One region of the Allobosea sp. P2_A10 genome, then DNA from elsewhere that is predicted to be linked to it. Evidence: predicted binding sites of a transcription regulator. Region 1 holds the regulator's gene; each other region holds the start of a gene.
What was found. The regulator PhoB, encoded in region 1, activates phosphate uptake and scavenging genes when phosphate is short. The targets are predictions, from matches to a motif close to TGTCATNNANCTGTCAT.
Positions count from the first base shown of each region.

Region 1 (4,676 bases):
GCAGGCCGTCGAGGCGATCGGGACCGACATCCCCTTCGTGATCCAGGATTATCCGCTGACCCTGTCGGTGATCATGACGCCTGCGGTCATCCGCAAGATCGTGATGGACAACCCGTCCTGCGTGATGCTGAAGCATGAGGACTGGCCGGGGCTGGAGAAGATCTCGACGCTGCGCAAGTTCCAGGCGGACGGTAGCCTGCGGCCGATCTCGATCCTGACCGGCAATGGCGGCATGTTCCTCGATTTCGAGATGGAGCGCGGCGCCGATGGCGCGATGACCGGCTACGCCTTCCCCGAACTGCTGATCGACGTGGTCAGGCTGCAGAAGGCCGGACAGCGCGACGCCGCCCACGACATCTTCGACGCGCATCTGCCGCTGCTGCGCTACGAGCAGCAGCTCGGCATCGGGCTTGCCGTGCGCAAATACACCATGATGAAGCGCGGCATCCTGGGCAGCGACGCCCAGCGCAAGCCGGGGCCAGCAATCAGCGCGATGGCCAAGGCGGAGGTGGACTACCTGCTGGCGCGCGTAGCCAAGCACGATCCGCGCGCCAAACTTTGAGACGAACCACCGCCGTCATTCCGGGCGCAGCGAAGCGGAGACCTGGAATCCATCATAAAGCCCAGCGCCTTTCGATGGATCCCGGGTCAAGCCCGGGATGACGGCGGTGGTTTCTGGAAGACCTACTCCAGCCAGGTCGCGATGCCAGCAGCCGCCGCGACGCCTGTCGAGAAGCAGGCTTGCAGCAGATAGCCACCGGTCGGGGCTTCCCAGTCCAGCATCTCGCCCGCGACGAAGACGCCGGGCAGACGCTTCAGCATGAAGCCGTCATCGACCTCGCCGGTCACGATGCCGCCGGCCGTCGAGATGGCCCGCGCGATCGGGGCCATGCCGGTCAGGGTCAGCGGCGCGGCCTTGATGAGAGCCGCGAGCAAGGCCGGCTCCTGCGGCAGGGCAGCGCCCGCGCTTTCGCGCAGCACGGCGATCGCGGCCGGCGACAATCCAGCCGCCTTGCGCAGATGGTTGCTCAGCGTCTCGCCCTTGCGGCGCTGGCCCAGCCTCTCGATCAGGCGAGCGGTTTCCATGTCCGGGCGCAGATCGAGCGTGATCGCGGCCTTGCCGTCGCGCAGCACCGCCTCGCGCAGCAGGCCCGACAGCGCGTAGACCGCGCCGCCCTCGATGCCGTCAGCGTCGATCATCGCCTCGCCGGTGGCCTGGCGCTCGCCGCATCTGATGACGAGGCGCTTCAGCGGGACGCCGGCGAAGCGCTCGCGCATCATCGGCGACCAGTCGACCGTGAAGCCGCCATTGGCCGGAAGCAGCGGCGCGACGGCGACGCCTCGCTCGGCCAGCAATGACGCCCAGCCGCCATCGGAGCCGAGGCGCGGCCAGCTCGCGCCGCCGAGCGCCAGCAGCGTCGCGTCGGCCCGGACAGCCTGCGTGCCGCCATCGCGGGTCTCGAACAGCAGCGCGCCATCCTCGCTCCAGCCGGTCCAGAGGTGGCCGGCGGCGAGCGTAACGCCTTGCCCTTGCAGACGACGCAGCCAGGCGCGCAGCAGCGGCGAGGCCTTCATCGCCTCGGGGAAGACGCGGCCGCTCGTGCCGACGAAGCTGTCCGCGCCGAGTTCGTCGGCCCAGTCGCGCAGCGCCTGCGGGGGGAAGGCGCGGATCGCGGGTTCGAGCCAGCCTTGCGCCGTGCGGTAGCGCGTCAGGAAAAGGTCGAGCGGTTCGGAGTGGGTGAGATTCAGCCCGCCGCGCCCCGCGAGCAGGAATTTGCGCGCCGGCGACGGCATGCGGTCATAGATGGTGACGCGATGGCCGGCGAGCGAGAGCCGTTCGGCGGCGATGAGGCCGGATGGGCCTGCGCCGATGATCGCAATGGTTTTGGCTTGCATGGCGGAGGGCTTGGGGCCGGCGAGAGCGCGGGTCAAGCTCCGTCGTCATGCTCGGTCTTGCCCCGAGCATCTCGTGCTCGCTTTCGGTGTTTCATCCTGCGTGAGATTATCGGGGCTAGCCCGATCATGACGTCGCGCCGTCAGCCCCGCGCGAACGTCTCGTCGAAGGCGTAGCCCGCGCCGCGCACGGTGCGCAGCGGGTCCTTGGCGTCGCCCGGCGTGATCGCCTTGCGCAGGCGGCCGACATGGACGTCGACGGTGCGCTCGTCGATGTAGACGTCGCGGCCCCAGACGGCATCGAGAAGCTGGGCCCGGGAATAGACGCGGCCAGGCGCCTGCATCAGAAATTCAAGCAGGCGAAACTCGGTCGGGCCGAGATGGAGCTCCATGCCCGAACGGCGGACGCGCCGCGTCGTGCGGTCGAGCTCGAGATCGCCGGCGGCGAGCAGGCCCGCGACGTGGCCTGGTTTGGCGCGGCGCAGCAGCGCCTGGATGCGCGCGATCAATTCAGGCAGCGAGAACGGCTTGACGACATAGTCATCGGCTCCGGTGGCGAGCCCGCGCACGCGCTCGGTCTCCTCTCCGCGCGCGGTCAGCATGATGATCGGCACGCGCTCGGTGTCGCGGCGCGCGCGCAGCCGGCGGCAGAGCTCTATCCCCGACAGGCCCGGCAGCATCCAGTCGAGGAGGACGAGATCGGGCGTGTTGTCGCGCAGATGAAGCTCCGCATCGTCGCCGCGCGCGACGCTGTCGACCTCGAAGCCTTCGGCCTCGAGATTGTAGCGCAACAGCAGCGTCAGCGGCTCCTCGTCCTCGACGATCAGGATGCGTGCGGGCATGTCTTGGCTGTCCCTGGGACGACGACGCGGCTCAGGAGCCGGTCACCGCCTCGACCTCGATGTTGGTGGTGTCGAGCTTGGGCCGGTTGATGTCGAGCGTGCCGCCGGTGACGAGGTAGTGGATCGTCTCGGCGATGTTGGTGGTGTGGTCGCCGATGCGCTCGACATTCTTGGCGCAGAACAGGAGATGCGTGCAGAAGGTGATGTTGCGCGGATCTTCCATCATGTAGGTCAGCAGCTCGCGGAAGAGCGAGGTGTAGAGCGCGTCGATCTCGCCGTCGCGGTGCCAGACCTCCATCGCCTTCTGCTCGTTGCCGGCGGCATAGGCGTCGAGCACATCCTTGAGCTGGGCCTGGACGAGACGGCTCATATGTTCGAGGCCGACCACGGCGCGCTGGGGCGGCTGGAACTGGCCGGAGATCGCGACCGCGCGCTTGGCGATGTTCTTGGCGAGGTCGCCGACGCGCTCGATGTCGGAGGCGATGCGGATCGCCGAGATCAGCTCGCGCAGATCGTTGGCCAGCGGCTGGCGGCGCGCGATCGTCAGCACGGCGCGCTCCTCGACATCGCGCTGGAGGTTGTCGAGGCGCTGATCGGCCGAGATCACCTTCTGGGCGAGCGCCGTGTCGCGGCGCACCAGCGCCACCGTGGAATCGCCGAGCATGCGCTCGGACATGCCGCCCATCTCGGCGAGGCTGCGGCGCAGCGCCTCGAGTTCGGCGTCGTAGGAGCGGACGATATGGTCGGACATGGGAGGGAGTCCTCTGGCGGCGGATGCAGGGATGCTTGAAACGTCTCGTCGGCTCAGCCGAAGCGGCCGGTGACGTAGTCCTGCGTCTGCTTCTTGTGCGGGTTCATGAAGATGGTGTTGGTCGGGGCGAACTCGATGACCTCACCGAGATACATGAAGGCGGTGTACTGCGAGATGCGCGCCGCCTGCTGCATGTTGTGGGTCACGATGACGATGGTGAAGTCGGTCTTGAGCTGCTCCAGCAGGTCCTCGATCTTGCCGGTCGAGATCGGGTCGAGCGCCGAGGTCGGCTCGTCGAACAGGATCACCTCCGGCTTCTGGGCGATGGTGCGGGCAATGCACAGGCGCTGCTGCTGGCCGCCAGACAGGCCCATGCCCGACGCCTTGAGCTTGTCCTTGACCTCGTCCCAGAGCGCGGCGCGGCGCAGCGCGCCCTCGACGCGATCGTCGAGTTCCGATTTCGGCGGCTTCTCGTAAAGGCGGATGCCGAAGGCGACGTTGTCGTAGATCGACATCGGGAACGGCGTCGGCTTCTGGAAGACCATGCCGATGCGCGAGCGCAGCTCGTTGACGTCGACCTCGTTGGAGATGACGTTGCGGCCGTCGAGCATGACCTCGCCGGTGGCGCGCTGCTCGGGATAAAGCGAGTAGATCCGGTTGAAGATGCGCAGCAATGTCGACTTGCCGCAGCCCGACGGGCCGATCAGCGCCGTGACGTGGCGGTCGCGGAAGTCGAGGTTGATGTTCTTCAGCGCCTTGTGCTCGCCGTAGTAGAAATCGAGGTTCTTGACCGCGATACGGACCATGGCGTCGGCATCGAGCGATTGCGGGCTGAGTTCAAGGGTCGAAAGCATCGAAGATTTCCTTCGGATCTGACGCGACGGGTTTTGTCTTGTGAGTTACTTCGCGCCGCGCACGATGCGGCGGGCGACGAGCGAGAGCAGCAGGATCGAGACCGTGATGATCAGCGAACCCGCCCAGGCGAGCTGCTGCCAGTTCTCGTAAGGCGCGGAGGCGAACTGGTAGATCGTCACGGGCAGGTTGGAAACGCCGCCCGAGAGCGTCGGCGAGAACCAGAAATTATTGTTCAGCGCGGTGAAGATCAACGGTGCGGTTTCGCCGGCGATGCGGGCGAGCGCCAGCAGGATGCCGGTGACCATGCCGGATTTTGCGGCGCGCCAGGTGATCGC
Region 1 is NZ_JBFUCS010000013.1:28,934-33,609, forward strand. Features, by position in the region: gene AC1DZY_RS18230 (dihydrodipicolinate synthase family protein) at 1-562, shown strand, start outside; gene AC1DZY_RS18235 (TIGR03862 family flavoprotein) at 685-1,896, opposite strand; gene phoB (phosphate regulon transcriptional regulator PhoB) at 2,037-2,735, opposite strand; gene phoU (phosphate signaling complex protein PhoU) at 2,767-3,486, opposite strand; gene pstB (phosphate ABC transporter ATP-binding protein PstB) at 3,540-4,340, opposite strand; gene pstA (phosphate ABC transporter permease PstA) at 4,386-4,676, opposite strand, start outside.

Region 2 (4,676 bases), on a different contig from region 1:
GCTCGAAGGCATCGAACCCGATCAGGCGCGCGCGATCGCCCCGGATCACGGCCTGCGCCGTCACCATTTCGGTGTAGAGCCGCGCGCGGCGCGACATCAGGCGATGGACGACGCGGCAATGCCGGTCGGTCCAGTCCATCATCGGCGCGACGCTGAAGCGCTGGTCCTGGGGCGACAGAAGGCTCATCAGCGCCACCTAGCGCAAAAACGGCTGGCGCGCGACCCTCCGTTGCGACCCTTGGTTGCGACCCTTGGTTGCTTCAGGCCGTCAGCGCGCCGAGCGCGCGCTCGATGCGCGAGCAGCCGGCCTTCGCGCGGGCTTTTTCGTAGCAGCGCCGGAGCTTGCCCGAGGCGTAGGAACTTACCACGATCGCGTGGACATAGCTTTTGCGGACCACGGCCGGCGTGTTGACCAGGCGTTCGGAGATGGCGCGCATGATGTCGGCGAGCTGGCGCTTGCGACCGCTCTCGCTGGCGACGACATCGCCCGCCAGCAGCAATTCGGCGGCGGCGGCGTTGGCCGCGAGCATGCGCAGATCCTTGCTCGAGACCGGCAGACCGCAGACGCGCTTGAGATAGGCGTTGATCTCGCCGGCGCGGACCTCCGCGACCGTGCCGTCCTCGCGCCGGTAGTGCAGCAGCCGACGTCCCGGCAGTGCCATGACCCTGGCCAGCGCTCGCGCCAGAACCGGGTCCTCCGTGACGCAGGCGATGTCCTTGCCGCTCTTGCCGCGAAAGGCGAGTTCGATCCGCCTGCCCTTGATCGCGACATGGCGCTTCAGCAGCGTCGAGGCGCCGTGGCTGCCGTTCTCCTTCGCATAGGTCTCGTTGCCGACGCGGATATGGCAGCGGTCGATGATGGCGGCGGCGCAGGCCAGCGCCTTGTCGCGCGACGGCTGGCGATCCTTCAGATCGCGGGCGATGGCCGCACGCAGTTTCGGGAGCGCCTCGACCAGACGCTGCAGCCGCTTGAGCTTGCGGCGCTCGCGGACCCTGTCCCAATCGGGATGATAGCGATGCTGGATGCGGCCGGCCTCGTCATGGCCGACGGCCTGCAGATGGGCGCGCGGATCGTCCGCGATCCGGACATCGCGATAGGCCGGCGGAATGGCGAGCGCGCGGATGCGGGCGAGCGTCCCGGCGTCCCTGACCGGCTTGTCGTCGGCGTCGCGATAGGAAAAACCCTTGCCGCTGCGCCGGCGCGTGATCGTCAGCGATGCGGCGGAGGTCCGTTTGAGCCGGGGTGCCGGCCGGGACGTTGCGGACGCGACGACTGTGCTGGACATGCGCAACTCCCGAACCGGAGCGGCGACGGCTGCTCCGGTTCGGTAATCCCGCAAGGTCGCGCATGGTTCCCGGCTGCGACTTTTCGTCAGGCCAGGATGTCGTCAGGCCAGGATGTCGTCAGCCCAGAATGCGCTGGTCGGCGAGGTGCACCAGCCGGCCACCTGCGATGGTCGCGACGATACGCGGCTGCGCGCCATCCTCGACCAGCACGAGATCGGCGCGCTTTCCCTCGGCAATGGCGCCCCGGTCATCGAGACCGAACGCCCGCGCCGGAGACTGCGACACCAGACGCCATGCGTCCGCCAGTTTCGCGGAGCCGTTGCGCGCCAGGATGAAGGGCGCGAGCGGCAGCGCGGGATAGTAGTAGTCCGAAGCCAGAATGGTGCAGAGCCCGGCGCGAACCATCTCCTCCGCCCCGGGGCAACCCAGATGCGAGCCGCCGCGCACGACATTGGGCGCGCCGAAGACGATCGCCTCGCCATGGTCGCCTGCCTCGCGCGCGGTCTCGACGTCGAGCGGGAATTCGGCGACGCCGACGCCAAGCGCGCGATAATCGCGGCGCATCACCGGCGACATGTCGTCATGGGACAGCATCGGCACGCCGGCGGCGCGCGCTGCCTCCGCAAGGCGCGCGACCGAGGCCGGCACCTCGCTCTCGCGGCCGAAGACATCATGGGCCAGCGTCATGAAGGCTGCTTCGGACAAACCGGTGCGCTCGACCATCTTGGCGATCTTGCCCGGCCTCACGGCGTCCTTGAAGATGCCCGGCGTGTGGTCGTTGAAGGCGAGCGCGCCGATGCGGCCCGTAGCGAGCCAGTCGGCGATCTCGGTCTCTGCCGCGAGGTTGAAGATTTCGTGGCGCAGATGGAAGCGGGTGTCGGCCCCGAGTTCCGGCTGCAGGCGCACGATCGCGGCGACCAGCGCGCGCGCATTGTCCGCCCCGCGCAGGCCGGGCTCCCATGACCAGGTCACGCCATGGAAGGCGGTGGTGATGCCGCAGGCGAGCATCGCCCGGTCGGCATCGCGCAAGGCGAGATCGATATCGAAGGAGACGCCGGGGCGCGGCATGATGTGGCGCTCGAAGGCGTCGCCATGGATGTCGACGATGCCGGGCAGGACGAGCAGGCCGGTCGCGTCGAGATGCAGCCCATCGGCAGGCGCGGCGGCATCGAGAGCCGCGATCACCGGACCGTCGAGCACGATGTCGCAAGGCTCGAAATCGTCGAGCAGCGCGCGGCCGCCGCTGATCCTGATCGTCACGTCATTCTCCCTGCCGTGACGCGGAAGCGCGGCGTAAGGCCGGATGGCGCAGGGTTGTGACAACGGCATGACGAAGGCCGACATGCGGCGGCCGGGAGTGCCGGCATCAATTGCTATGCACCGTAATCTCAGGTGGAAAACCCGGCACCAGCAGGCCCTGGTCGACCCCAATGGGTGTCTGCGACGCGGTCGGGCCATAGGCCCAATGCGTGAAGTAGAACGCGCCAGGTGTCGCCACGGCCTTCTTCTCCAACGGGCGGAACGGCCCGATATTGATGCTGCCGAGCTGGGGGACGAGATTGATGTCGGTCTGGCCGCCGAGCGTATGGGGAATGGCGTGGCCACGGTGATAAAGCTGGCCGGCGCTCAGCGGATGGCCGGCCATGCGCGACTTGTCGCGCGCCCCGCCATGACGACCGGCGCTCACGCCCCAGGCCGAGACGAGCCGCTGCGTATCGATGTCGAACAGGTAGGAAAAGGCCTCGACTGCAACGACGACGAGATCGGTCCTGACCGAGCCGTCGCAATAGGCATCCGTCCAGCGCTCGACCAGAAAAGGCACGACGAAACGCTCGAACATGACGTCGGAATGCAAGGGATTGACGAGGTGCGCCTTCGCGGCAAGCCCAGCATAGTCCGCCATGGCGAGAAGACCCTCGTGATCGACCAGCCGTCAGGCTAGCGACCACCCCGCGTTGCGGCAAGCGAAGCTGGCGTCCGCGCTACGCCCTCAGTAAACATCCGCCTGATAGCGCCCGCTCTTTTTTAGCGCCGCTACATAAGCAACCGCCTCGTCGGGCGAGCGCTTGCCGTGCTCGGCGACGACATCGACCATGGCGCGCTCGACATCCTTGGCCATGCGCTTGGCGTCGCCGCAGACGTAGAAGTGAGCGCCCTGCTCGAGCCAGGCGAAAAGCTCAGCCCCGCGCTCGCGCATGCGGTCCTGGACGTAGATCTTTCCACTGCCGTCGCGCGACCAGGCCAAAGTGAGGTTGGCGAGCACGCCCTCCTCCTTCATCGCCTTGAGCTCGTCTTCGTAAAAGAAGTCGCTCGCTGCGCGCTGGTGGCCGAAGAAGAGCCAGTTCCTGCCCGGCGCCTTGGTCGCCCTGCGGTCGTGCAGGAAGGCGCGGAACGGCGCGATGCCGGTGCCGGGGCCGCACATGATGACCGGCGTCTCGGGATTTTCCGGCAGGCCGAAGCCGTGGGCGCGCTGGACATAGGCCGGCACCTTCTCGCCGGGCTGGACGCGTTCGCCGAGGAAGGTAGAGGCGACGCCCCAGCGCGGACGCGTGCCGATCTTGTAACGCACCGTATCCACCGTCAGCGTGATCCTGCCGGGCGTCGCGACATGCGAGGACGAGATCGAGTAGAGCCGTGGCTGCAGCGGATCGAGCGCCTCGACGAAGGCCTCGGCCGAGAGCCTCGCCTGCGAGAACTTGTGCAGCGTACCGAACACGTCAAGCCGGTCGAGATCGCCATCGGGATCCTCGCCCGCCGCCAGCCGCTTTGCCTTGGCGCGGGTTTCGCCGCCGGTGACATAGGAGATAAGCTGGAACAGGGCGTCGGGCGCGGGGCCGAGCGCGCGCTCCGCGATGAGGATATCGCGCAGGCTCTTGCCGCCGATATCGGCATCGGGCCGGGCGCCGAGCAGCGCGATGACGGCGTCGGCAAGGCGCGGATCGTTTTGCGCGACGATGCCGAAGGCGTCGCCGACGATGTAGTCGAGCCCGCATTCCGAGAGATCGAACTCGACATGCCAGGTCTCCTTTTCGGAGCCCTCGCCATTGAGCTTGCGGCGCGACAGGAAAGTGGCGAGCGCCGGGTTCTCGCGGCAACGGCCGAGCGGACCGGCGGGAGCGGCCGGCATGGCTTCAGCGGCGGGCGCCGGCGCGGAGCCGGCTTCGTCCGTCAGCGTCTTGAGCATCCGCAGCGTGTCCTTGCCGCCGGGCGCGCAGAGGTTGAGGCGCGGCTCCTTGCCCTGCGCGATCGCGGCCGAATAGGTCTCGCAGACATAGCCGCACTGGCCGCAATCCTGCTGCGCCATCGCGGCGAAAAGCTTGCGCGGCAAGGGCTTCCCCTCGGCCAGCGCCATGCGCTGCGCCATCTCCATCGCCGGATCGTGCCAGGGC
Region 2 is NZ_JBFUCS010000001.1:25,612-30,287, reverse strand. Features, by position in the region: gene dusA (tRNA dihydrouridine(20/20a) synthase DusA) at 1-187, opposite strand, end outside; gene AC1DZY_RS00155 (DNA topoisomerase IB) at 261-1,286, opposite strand; gene AC1DZY_RS00150 (alpha-D-ribose 1-methylphosphonate 5-triphosphate diphosphatase) at 1,405-2,547, opposite strand; gene AC1DZY_RS00145 (DNA/RNA non-specific endonuclease) at 2,654-3,190, opposite strand; gene AC1DZY_RS00140 (sulfite reductase subunit alpha) at 3,278-4,676, opposite strand, start outside.
Region 2: the regulator PhoB is predicted to act here: its motif matches at 2,604-2,620, upstream of AC1DZY_RS00150 (alpha-D-ribose 1-methylphosphonate 5-triphosphate diphosphatase).

Region 3 (4,676 bases), on a different contig from region 1:
GCCCCTGGTGACGATGCGGACCGGCTCGCCGCAGGTGTGGTAGTCGAGATAGCTCAGCCTTGTCATGTCGCCTCTCGCGCGGAACGGCGCGGCGGGTCGCAGCCCGGCCGCGTGCAGGTGTCGGCCGCAACCGCGCAGGCGAAGCGCAGGGCGGCTTGCAGCTCGGCATGCGTCAGGCCCGGAAGGCCCGGCCCCAGGCGACCGCGCGCGGCGAGGACCGCAAGCATGCCGCCGATGAAGGTATCGCCAGCCCCGACCGTGTCGCTGATCGCCACCGGGAGCGGCGTCGCCTGCGCTGCTTCCGCCGGGCCATACGCGGTCGCGCCATGCGGGCCACGCGTCAACAGGACATATCCGGCGCCGAGCCGCCGCCAGTGCCGGACGATGATTTCGGGTTCCTCGCCGGGATACATCCAGATGAGATCGTCGAGACTCGCCTTGACCAGATCGGCGCGCGCGACGCGCTGCTCGATCAGCAGAAGCGCCTCGGCCCTCGGCGGCAGAGCGGAGGGGCGGATGTTGACGTCGTAGCTGACGCTCGCGCCCTGCGCCCTTGCGCTTTCGATCAGCGCCAGCGTCGCCTCGCCCGACGGGCCGTGGGTCGCGCCGAAGGAGGCGGCATGGACGTGCAGTGTGCCGGCCGGGCATATGCGCGGCGTGCCCGTCGGCTCGGCATGGGCGGTGCTGTCGAGATAGAGCCCGAACTCGGGCACGCCCTCGGGGCCGAGCGGCGCAACGACCGCGATCGCGCTGGGACTGGCGCTGTCGCCGATCATGCTGGCGTCGATGCCCTCGGCCGCGATGGCGGCACGGAAGCGGCGGCCGAGCGCATCGGTCGAGAGCGCCGCGGCATAAGACACCGATGCGTCGAAACGGGCCAGCGCCAGCGCGACATTGAAGCCGGAGCCGCCGAGGACGACCTCATAGGCGCGCCCGTCGGCATCGCGCGGGATGAAATCGCCGATCGCCTCGCCGACGACGAGGATCGAGCCTGCCGTCACAGCAGCCCGCGCCGGGCCAGGCTGCGCATCAGATGCGAGGCTCCAAAGCTCCAGGGCTCGCAATCATCGGTGCGGCGCATGCGGTTGGTCAGGGCTCCAAGCTCCGGCGCCGCGATGGTGACGATGTCGCCGTATTTATGGGTGAAGCCGCCACCGACCGTGTCGCGATCCTTGATCGGCGCGAACATGGTGCCGAGATAGAGCGCCGCACCGTCGGGATACTGGTGATGCGGGCCGATCATCTGCTTCACCAGATCGGCGGGATCGCGACTGATTTTGGCGATCGAGGACGAGCCTTCGAGCCTGAAGCCGTCCTCGCCGACCACAGTCAGCGTCACCGTCGTCTTGCGGACATGGTCGAGCGAGAAGCCTGAATCGAACAGGCGGATGAACGGGCCAACGGCTGCCGCAGCATTGTTGTCCTTGGCCTTGCCGAGCAGCAGCGCCGAGCGGCCCTCGACATCGCGCAGGTTGACGTCGTTGCCGAGCGTCGCGCCGATGATCTTGCCGGTCGAGGTGACGATCAGCACGATCTCGGGTTCGGGGTTGTTCCAGGTCGAGGCCGGATGCAGGCCGGCATCGAAGCCGGTGCCGACCGAGGACATCGGCGGAGCCTTGGTGAAGATCTCGGCGTCGGGCCCGATGCCGACTTCGAGATACTGGCTCCAGGCGCCCTGCTTGATCAGGACCTCCTTGAGATGCATCGCCTCCGACGAGCCGGGCCGGAGCTTGGAGAGATCGTCGCCGATCAGCTTGCCGATCTCGGCGCGGATGGCGACGGCGGCTGCCGGGTTGCCGCGCGCCTTCTCCTCGATGACGCGCTCCAGCATCGAGACCGCGAAGGTGACGCCGGCTGCCTTGACCGCCTGGAGGTCGAGCGGCGAGAGCAGCCAGGGCTTCGTCGTGTCACGGCTGTCCACAGGCGTGTTGGCGAGAATTGCGGCGAGCGTGCCGATCGCCCTGCCCTCCGCCCCTTTCAGTGCAGCGGCAGGATCGGCAGACTCGCAGAGATCGCGCATCGTCGGGAAGGCTCCCGTGATGTCGATCAGGACGCCGTCGCGCAGCACGACGAGCGCCGGCCCGGCGACCTCGGGAAGCCAGGCGCGGCCAGCGAGCGCCGCGCTTGCGGCATCGGCCGGCAGGGTGTTTTCGGGCGTCAGCTGAAACGACATCGTGATGATCCATCGGCAGGCAGGCTGGGTTGCGGAGAACAGCCGCTTCCGCCCGATTGCGCAAGTCCCGGCCTGCGCATGTCTTGCCCCAGGCAGGCGTCCGCCATGGCTGTCATCACTTTGTCATTGAAACGTCGCCTGCGCTTCATGCTAGCTTGCGCACCAACGAGAAGAGCCGCCCGAGACGATCAGCCATGACGATCGAGGGTGGAAGGGAGAAATCTGATGACAGTGAAATCGACGATCCTGATGTCCGTCGCCGCATTCGCGATGACCAACGCAGCGCCCGCGCTGGCGCAGACCGAAATCCAGTGGTGGCATGCGCTGACCGGCGCCAACAACGATGTGGTGGTGAAGCTCGCCGAGGACTTCAACGCCTCGCAGAAGGACTACAAGATCGTTCCGGCCTATAAGGGCTCCTATCCCGATACGCTGAATGCCGGCATCGCCGCCTTCCGCGCCGGCACCTCTCCGCACATCCTGCAGGTCTTCGAGGTCGGCACCGGCACGATGATGTCGGCCAAGGGCGCAGTGAAGCCCGTCTTCGAACTGATGAAGGAAGCCGGCGAAGCATTCGACCCGAAAGCCTATCTGCCCGCCATCACCGGCTACTATTCGACGGCCAAGGGCGACATGCTCTCGATGCCGTTCAACTCGTCGTCGATGGTGATGTGGTACAACAAGGACGCCTTCAAGAAGGCGGGTCTGAACCCCGACGCGCCGCCCAAGACCTGGCCCGAGGTGTTCGAGGCCGGCAAGAAGCTGAAGGCCGCCGGCTGGGACAAGTGCGGCTTCGCCAATGCCTGGCCGACCTGGGCCAACATCGAGCAGTTCGGCGCCTGGCACAACATCCCGATCGCGACCAAGGCCAACGGGCTCGACGGCTTCGACACCGTACTGAACTTCAACAGCCCGCTCTTCCTCAAGCACTGGACCAATCTGGTCGAGCTGCAGAAGGACAAGACCTACGATTATTCCGGCCGCAACAACAATGGCGAGGGCCGCTTCACCTCGGGCGAGTGCCCGATCATGCTGACCTCGTCGGGCTTCTTCGGCAACGTCAAGGCCAACGCCAAGTTCGACTGGGCCAATGCCGCGATGCCATATTATCCCGAAGCCGCCGGCGCTCCGCAGAACTCGATCATCGGTGGCGCTTCGCTGTGGGTGATGGGCGGCAAGTCGGCTGCCGAATACAAGGGCGTGGCGAAGTTCTTCACCTTCCTCTCCGATGTCGACCGGCAGGTGAAGCTGCACACCGAGTCGGGTTATCTGCCGATCACCAAGGCAGCCTATGAGAAGGTCAAGGCGTCGGGCTTCTACAAGGACAAGCCCTATCTCGAGACCCCGCTCCTGGAGCTCAACAACAAGGAGCCGACCGAGAATTCGCGCGGGCTTCGTTTCGGCAGCCTCGTGCAAATCCGCGACATCTGGTCGGAGGAGCTGGAGGCGGCGCTGAACGGACAGAAGACGCCGAAAGCTGCCCTGGACGCCGCCGTGGAACGCGGCAACCAGATGCTTCGCCAGTTCGAGCGGACGGCGGCGCGCTGAGTCGTCGATCGAAACACTGCGTCATTCCGGGCGCAGCGAAGCGGAGACCCGGAATCTATCATAGAGCACCGTCACGCTTTACGATGGATTCCGGGTCTCCCTTCGGTCGCCCGGAATGACGGCCCCGGCCGGAACTCACGATGCAGAAGAACGCCTATTTCAGCGGCCTGACGATCCCTTTCCTGCTGCTGCTGCCGCAGCTGGCGATCACGGTCGTGTTCTTCTACTGGCCGGCGAGCCAGGCGGTCTGGCAGAGCTTTCTGCTGCAGGACGCATTTGGCACCTCGACCGAATTCGTCTGGTTCGAGAACTACACCGCGCTGTTCTCGCAGCCGGGATACTACAAGGCGCTGATCAACACCGCGATCTTCTCGTCCTGCGTCTGCGTGCTCTCGCTCTCGATCGCGCTGCTCTTCGCCGTGATGGCCGACCGGCAGATCAGGGGCGCGGAAATCTACAAGACCCTGCTGATCTGGCCCTATGCGGTCGCGCCGGCCGTCGCCGGCGTGCTCTGGATCTTCATGTTCGATCCGTCGCTTGGCATGCTGGCGCGCGGCCTTGCGCGGCTCGGCATCAACTGGAACCCGCGGCTGAACGGCAACGACGCGATGCTGCTCGTGATCATGGCCGCGACCTGGAAGCAGATCAGCTACAATTTCCTGTTCTTCCTCGCCGGCCTGCAATCCATCCCCAAGAGCGTGATCGAGGCGGCCGTGATCGACGGCGCGCGACCCTGGCGCCGGTTTTGGACCATCGTCTTCCCGCTGCTCTCGCCGACGACCTTCTTCCTGCTCGTCGTCAACCTCGTCTACGTCTTCTTCGACACCTTCGGCATCATCGACACGATCTCGGGCGGCGGACCTTCGGGCGCGACCGAGACGCTGGTCTACAAGGTCTATTCCGACGGCAAGGGCGGCTCGGACCTCGGCGGCTCGGCGGCGCAGTCGGTCGTGCT
Region 3 is NZ_JBFUCS010000008.1:20,854-25,529, reverse strand. Features, by position in the region: gene AC1DZY_RS13095 (proline racemase family protein) at 1-66, opposite strand, end outside; gene AC1DZY_RS13090 (carbohydrate kinase family protein) at 63-1,001, opposite strand; gene AC1DZY_RS13085 (fumarylacetoacetate hydrolase family protein) at 998-2,173, opposite strand; gene ugpB (sn-glycerol-3-phosphate ABC transporter substrate-binding protein UgpB) at 2,399-3,721, shown strand; gene ugpA (sn-glycerol-3-phosphate ABC transporter permease UgpA) at 3,862-4,676, shown strand, end outside.
Region 3: the regulator PhoB is predicted to act here: its motif matches at 2,284-2,300, upstream of ugpB (sn-glycerol-3-phosphate ABC transporter substrate-binding protein UgpB).

Region 4 (4,676 bases), on a different contig from region 1:
TCGAGCAGAACCTCCTGGCCCGTGGGCGAGAGCAGGAACTCGATGAAGGCCTCGGCGGCGGCCTTGTTGGGCGGGTTGGAGACGATGCCGACATTGGCCGGCACGACCGTCGTCACGGTCGGATAGACGAATTTCACCGGGAAGCCGGAGGCCTGCGCCGAGAAGGCGAAGAAATCGATTACGATGCCGACGCCCACCTGGCCCGAATTGACGGCCTCGGGTACGCCAAAGGAGCGGTCGGTGATCGTGTTGAAGTTGCCCGCCATCGCCTTGATCGTGCCCCAGCCCTTCTCCCATCCCTCGCCCTGGAGGATGGTTTCGATGGTCAGATGCGTCGTGCCCGAGCGGGCCGGCGAAGCGATCGAGACGTGGTCGTAGAAGGCCGGCCCTGCCAGGTCCTGCCAGTCCTTCGGCTCCGGCAGCTTCCGGGCCTTGGCATAGCGCTCGTTCCACATGATGCCGTAGCCCGAGGCGGCGAAGCCGGTATAGAAGCCTTGCGGATCGTTGATGGGGTAGGAACCGATTTTGTCGGGGATACCGGTGGCCTTGGGCTTGTAGGCGCTGAGCAAAGTCTTGCCCTTCAGCACCTCGAAGGCGTCTGGCGCGGACGCCCAGAACAGGTCGACCTGGTTATTCGCCCGGGTCTCGTCGAGATACTTCACGCCGGCATTGGTGTTGCGGTTCTGGACTTCGAGGGTGACGCCAGGCGTGGCCTTTTCAAAGGCCTTTTTGATGGGGTCCGTCACATCCTTCGAGAACGAGGTCACCACCGTGACCTTTCCCGTGGGCGCCTGCGCCTGAACCATCGATGTCGTCAGGGCAAAGCCCAACGCCAGAGCGAGCTTGCATATCGTCACGATGTCCTCCCGAACTGGTTAGCCCCGCCAGCATCGAGGCCGGACGTGGATCGCATGGCGGATGACCGGCCACGCTTGTCATGAATTTGTCATATCCGGCGGTGCGCTGTCACCCCGCACCATGGGTGCATGGCGCCACGGCCGCTCATGCCGCGATGGGGGCCCATCGCAGCTGCGCCAATGCGAACTCCGGATGCATGCGATGGCGATTGAAAAGCGCGCGGCAGGAATCCGGATCGACCCCGTCGACATTGTGCCAGACGAGGTCTTGCCGATGAATCCCGCCGGCAATGAATGCGCTTTGCATACCGACGCCTATCGCCCCCGCGACGTCATGTGCAAGCGAGTCGCCGATGCATAGAACCTCCGAGACGGCCAGCCCCAGTCTCGACAGGCAGGAGCGATAGATCCGCGGTTCCGGCTTGCCGTGATAGCGCACCACGCCGCCCATCGCAGCGTAGGCTTCGGCGATGAATCCGGGAGCCTCCTGCAGTGTGCCGTCGCCGCGTGTGCGTTGCACATCCGGGTTGCCGCAGACCATCGGCAGCCCTGCCGCAAGCGACGCCTCCAGCAGAGGGCGCCATCCCGCCAGAGACTGCTGCGGCGGATCCATGCTCATAAGCAGCAGAAAATCGGCTTCTGCGGGCCGATCGACGAGATCGAGGCCCAGGCCGTCGCCCAGATCGCGGTCGCTTTCCCTTGCCAGCAGCAGGCAGCGCCGGCCGAGATCGCGGTAGAATGGCTCGTCTGCTGCCGTGATGGCCTCGCGCGCGTCGTCGCCGGCGGACACGACGGTATCGTAGAGGTCGCGCGGGAAGCCCAGGCTCGCCAGATTGCGCGCGTTCGCCGCGCCGCTGCGCCCGGAGTTGGACAGAATGATCACGGGCTTTCCGAGATCGCGTAGCCTCGTCAGGCAATCCAGGGCATCCGGGTAAGGCCGCACGCCGTCATGCAGCACACCCCACTGGTCTATGAGGAAACCGCGATACCGCATGGCAACGGCCGAGAGGCCGCTGAGGAAGGTGGTTGGGCGGCCATCGGAGTGCTTTATCGACGTTGGCATGGATCGGCGGCGCTGTTTCTGATGTCGCGGTGCGGCGCGCCTGTCCTTCGGCACTTGCCACTTAAGTCTTAGGCGAACAGGGTCGCCCCGGGGCGAATATGACAGTTATGTGTCACACACCATAAGCAAGCCGGCAAACGGCATTCCGGGAGAAACGTTCGATGAGCCTGAAACCGCACTTCCTCGCCGCGACGGCTTCGCTGATGGTCGGCCTGTCTCCCGGCTTTACCAGCCCCGCGGCAGCACAGGATGCCTGCCAGCATACGGGTCAGCTGGACACGATATATTGCGACAGCAACAAGGACCTCGTTGCCGACGCGCCTTCCGATCCGAAGAAGTGGAAGGACCCTTCGGCGCTGGTCTGGGCCTATACCCCGGTCGAGGACCCTGCCGTCTACGCCAATATCTTCAAGCCGCTGACCGACCATCTCGCGACATGTACCGGCAAGCGGATCGTCTATTATCCGGTCCAGTCAAATTCGGCCGAAATCGAGGCGATGCGCTCCGGGCGCCTGCATTTCGCTGGTTTCTCGACCGGGCCGACCGGCTTCGCTGTCAACCTCGCCGGCGCCGTGCCGTTCGCGGCCAAGGGCTCAGGCGATGGGGTGAGGGGTTACAACCTCGTTGCGGTCGTCAAGGCCTCGAGCCCCTATCAAAAACTCGCCGATCTCAAGGGCAAGAAGGTCGCCCACACCTCGCCTTCGTCGAATTCGGGCAATCTCGCGCCGCGCGTGCTCTTTCCGGAACACGGCCTGATCGCCGATACCGACTACAAGCCGCTGATGTCGGGCGGGCACGACAAGTCGATCCTCGGCGTCGTCTCGGGCGACTACGACATGGGCGCGGTCGCCGGCGACGTCTATGAGCGCATGATCGTGCGCGGCACCATCAAGAAGGAGGATGTGCGCGAAATCTATCGCAGCGCGATCTTCCCGACCTCCTCCTTCGCCTACGCGCATGATCTCAAGCCGGAGCTCGCAAAGAAGCTGACTGACTGCTTCTTCTCGTTCCGCTTCACGCCCGAGATGACCAAGGAATTCAACGGCGACGATCGCTTCCTCCCAATCACCTACCAGAAGGACTGGGCGGTGGTGCGCGATGTCGCAGAGAAATCCGGCACCCCCTATAACAAGTCGGCCTATGACACCGAGGCCAAGCGCGAGGCGGACGAACTCGCCAAGAAGAAGGCGGCGCCTGCCAAGGCGCCCTGACGACAAGACGTAACCCCAGACGAGGTCTACCAATCATGAGCGCCCAGCCTGCGGCGTCCGGCCAAGGACGGGCGCTCGTCATTCGCAATCTCGTGAAGGAATACCGGCCCGGACAGCCGGTGCTGCGCGACATATCCCTGACCGTCTCGGAGCCAGGCATCGTCGCCATCATCGGCCCGTCCGGCACCGGCAAGTCGACGCTGATCCGCTGTATCAACCGGCTTGTGGACCCGACATCGGGTTCGATCGTGCTCGGCGGCACGGATCTCGCGAAACTGCAGGGCGAGGCGTTGCGGCAGGCGCGCCGCCGGCTGGGCATGGTCTTCCAGGAATATAACCTGGTCGAGCGGCTTACGGTCATCGAGAACGTGCTTTGCGGCCGGCTCGGCTATGTCCCGGTCTGGCGAGCCTGGACGCGACGCTTCCCCGAGACCGATATCGCGCGGGCCTTCTCGCTGCTCGATTCCGTCGGGCTGACCGAGTTCGCCACGCGCCGCGCCGACCAGCTCTCCGGCGGGCAGCGCCAGCGTGTCGGCATCGCGCGCGCCGTGATGCAGGATCCCGATCTCGTGCTGGCCGACGAGCCGACGTCTTCGCTCGACCCCAAGACCTCGGTCGAGATCATGGAGCTGCTGGCCAAGGTCGGCCGCGACCGCGACATTCCGGTACTGGTCAACATCCACAACGTCGCGCTGGCGCGGCGCTATGCGCTTCGCATCATCGGCATGTCGAAGGGGCTCGTGGTTTATGACGGCCCTCCGGCAGGCCTGCAGGACAGCCATCTCGCCGAAATCTACGGCGGCGAAGGTTGGATGGAATGAGCGCGCCTTCGCTCAAGGCCCCAGGCCTGCGTATGAGGGCCTTTCCAGCGAACTGGCCGCTGCGCATCGGAACCGCGCTGTTCCTGATCTATGTCGGCTATGCCGCGCGGATCCTCGACATCCGCTGGGAGCGTTTCGTCCAGGGCCTCGACAACGGCGCCAAGTTCCTCGGCCGGATGTTCCCGCCCAATGTCGCGGCCGACAAGATGCAGCTGCTCCTCGACGGCATGCTGGAATCGATGCAGATCGCCATCATCGCAACGGGGGCGGGGGTGCTGCTGGCACTGCCTCTCGGGCTGTTTGCGGCGCGCAACCTGATGCCGCTGCCCGTCACCATCGCCGCGCGTGGGCTGATTGCGCTGTGCCGCACCTTTCACCCGGTCATCGTCGCGATCCTGTTCGTGAAAGCGGTCGGCTTCGGTGCGCTCGCGGGCGTCATGGCGCTGGTGGTCGCGACGCTCGGCTTCATCGCCAAGCTGATCGCCGAGGCCATCGAGGAAATGTCGATGAAGCCGATCGAGGCACTTCGCGCCGCCGGCGCGCCGTTCCTATCGGTCGTCACGATGGGGGTGGTGCCCCAGGTGCTGCCGCGCTTCATCGGCTTTGCCGCCTACCAGCTCGATTCCAACCTCCGGAATTCGGCGCTGGTCGGGCTGGTCGGCGGCGGTGGAATCGGGGCGACGCTGTTCACGGCCTTCCAGCGATTCGACTACGACTTCGTGCT
Region 4 is NZ_JBFUCS010000027.1:27,187-31,862, reverse strand. Features, by position in the region: gene AC1DZY_RS24490 (ABC transporter substrate-binding protein) at 1-806, opposite strand, end outside; gene AC1DZY_RS24485 (TIGR01459 family HAD-type hydrolase) at 1,003-1,851, opposite strand; gene phnD (phosphate/phosphite/phosphonate ABC transporter substrate-binding protein) at 2,082-3,131, shown strand; gene phnC (phosphonate ABC transporter ATP-binding protein) at 3,167-3,952, shown strand; gene phnE (phosphonate ABC transporter, permease protein PhnE) at 3,949-4,676, shown strand, end outside.
Region 4: the regulator PhoB is predicted to act here: its motif matches at 2,019-2,035, upstream of phnD (phosphate/phosphite/phosphonate ABC transporter substrate-binding protein).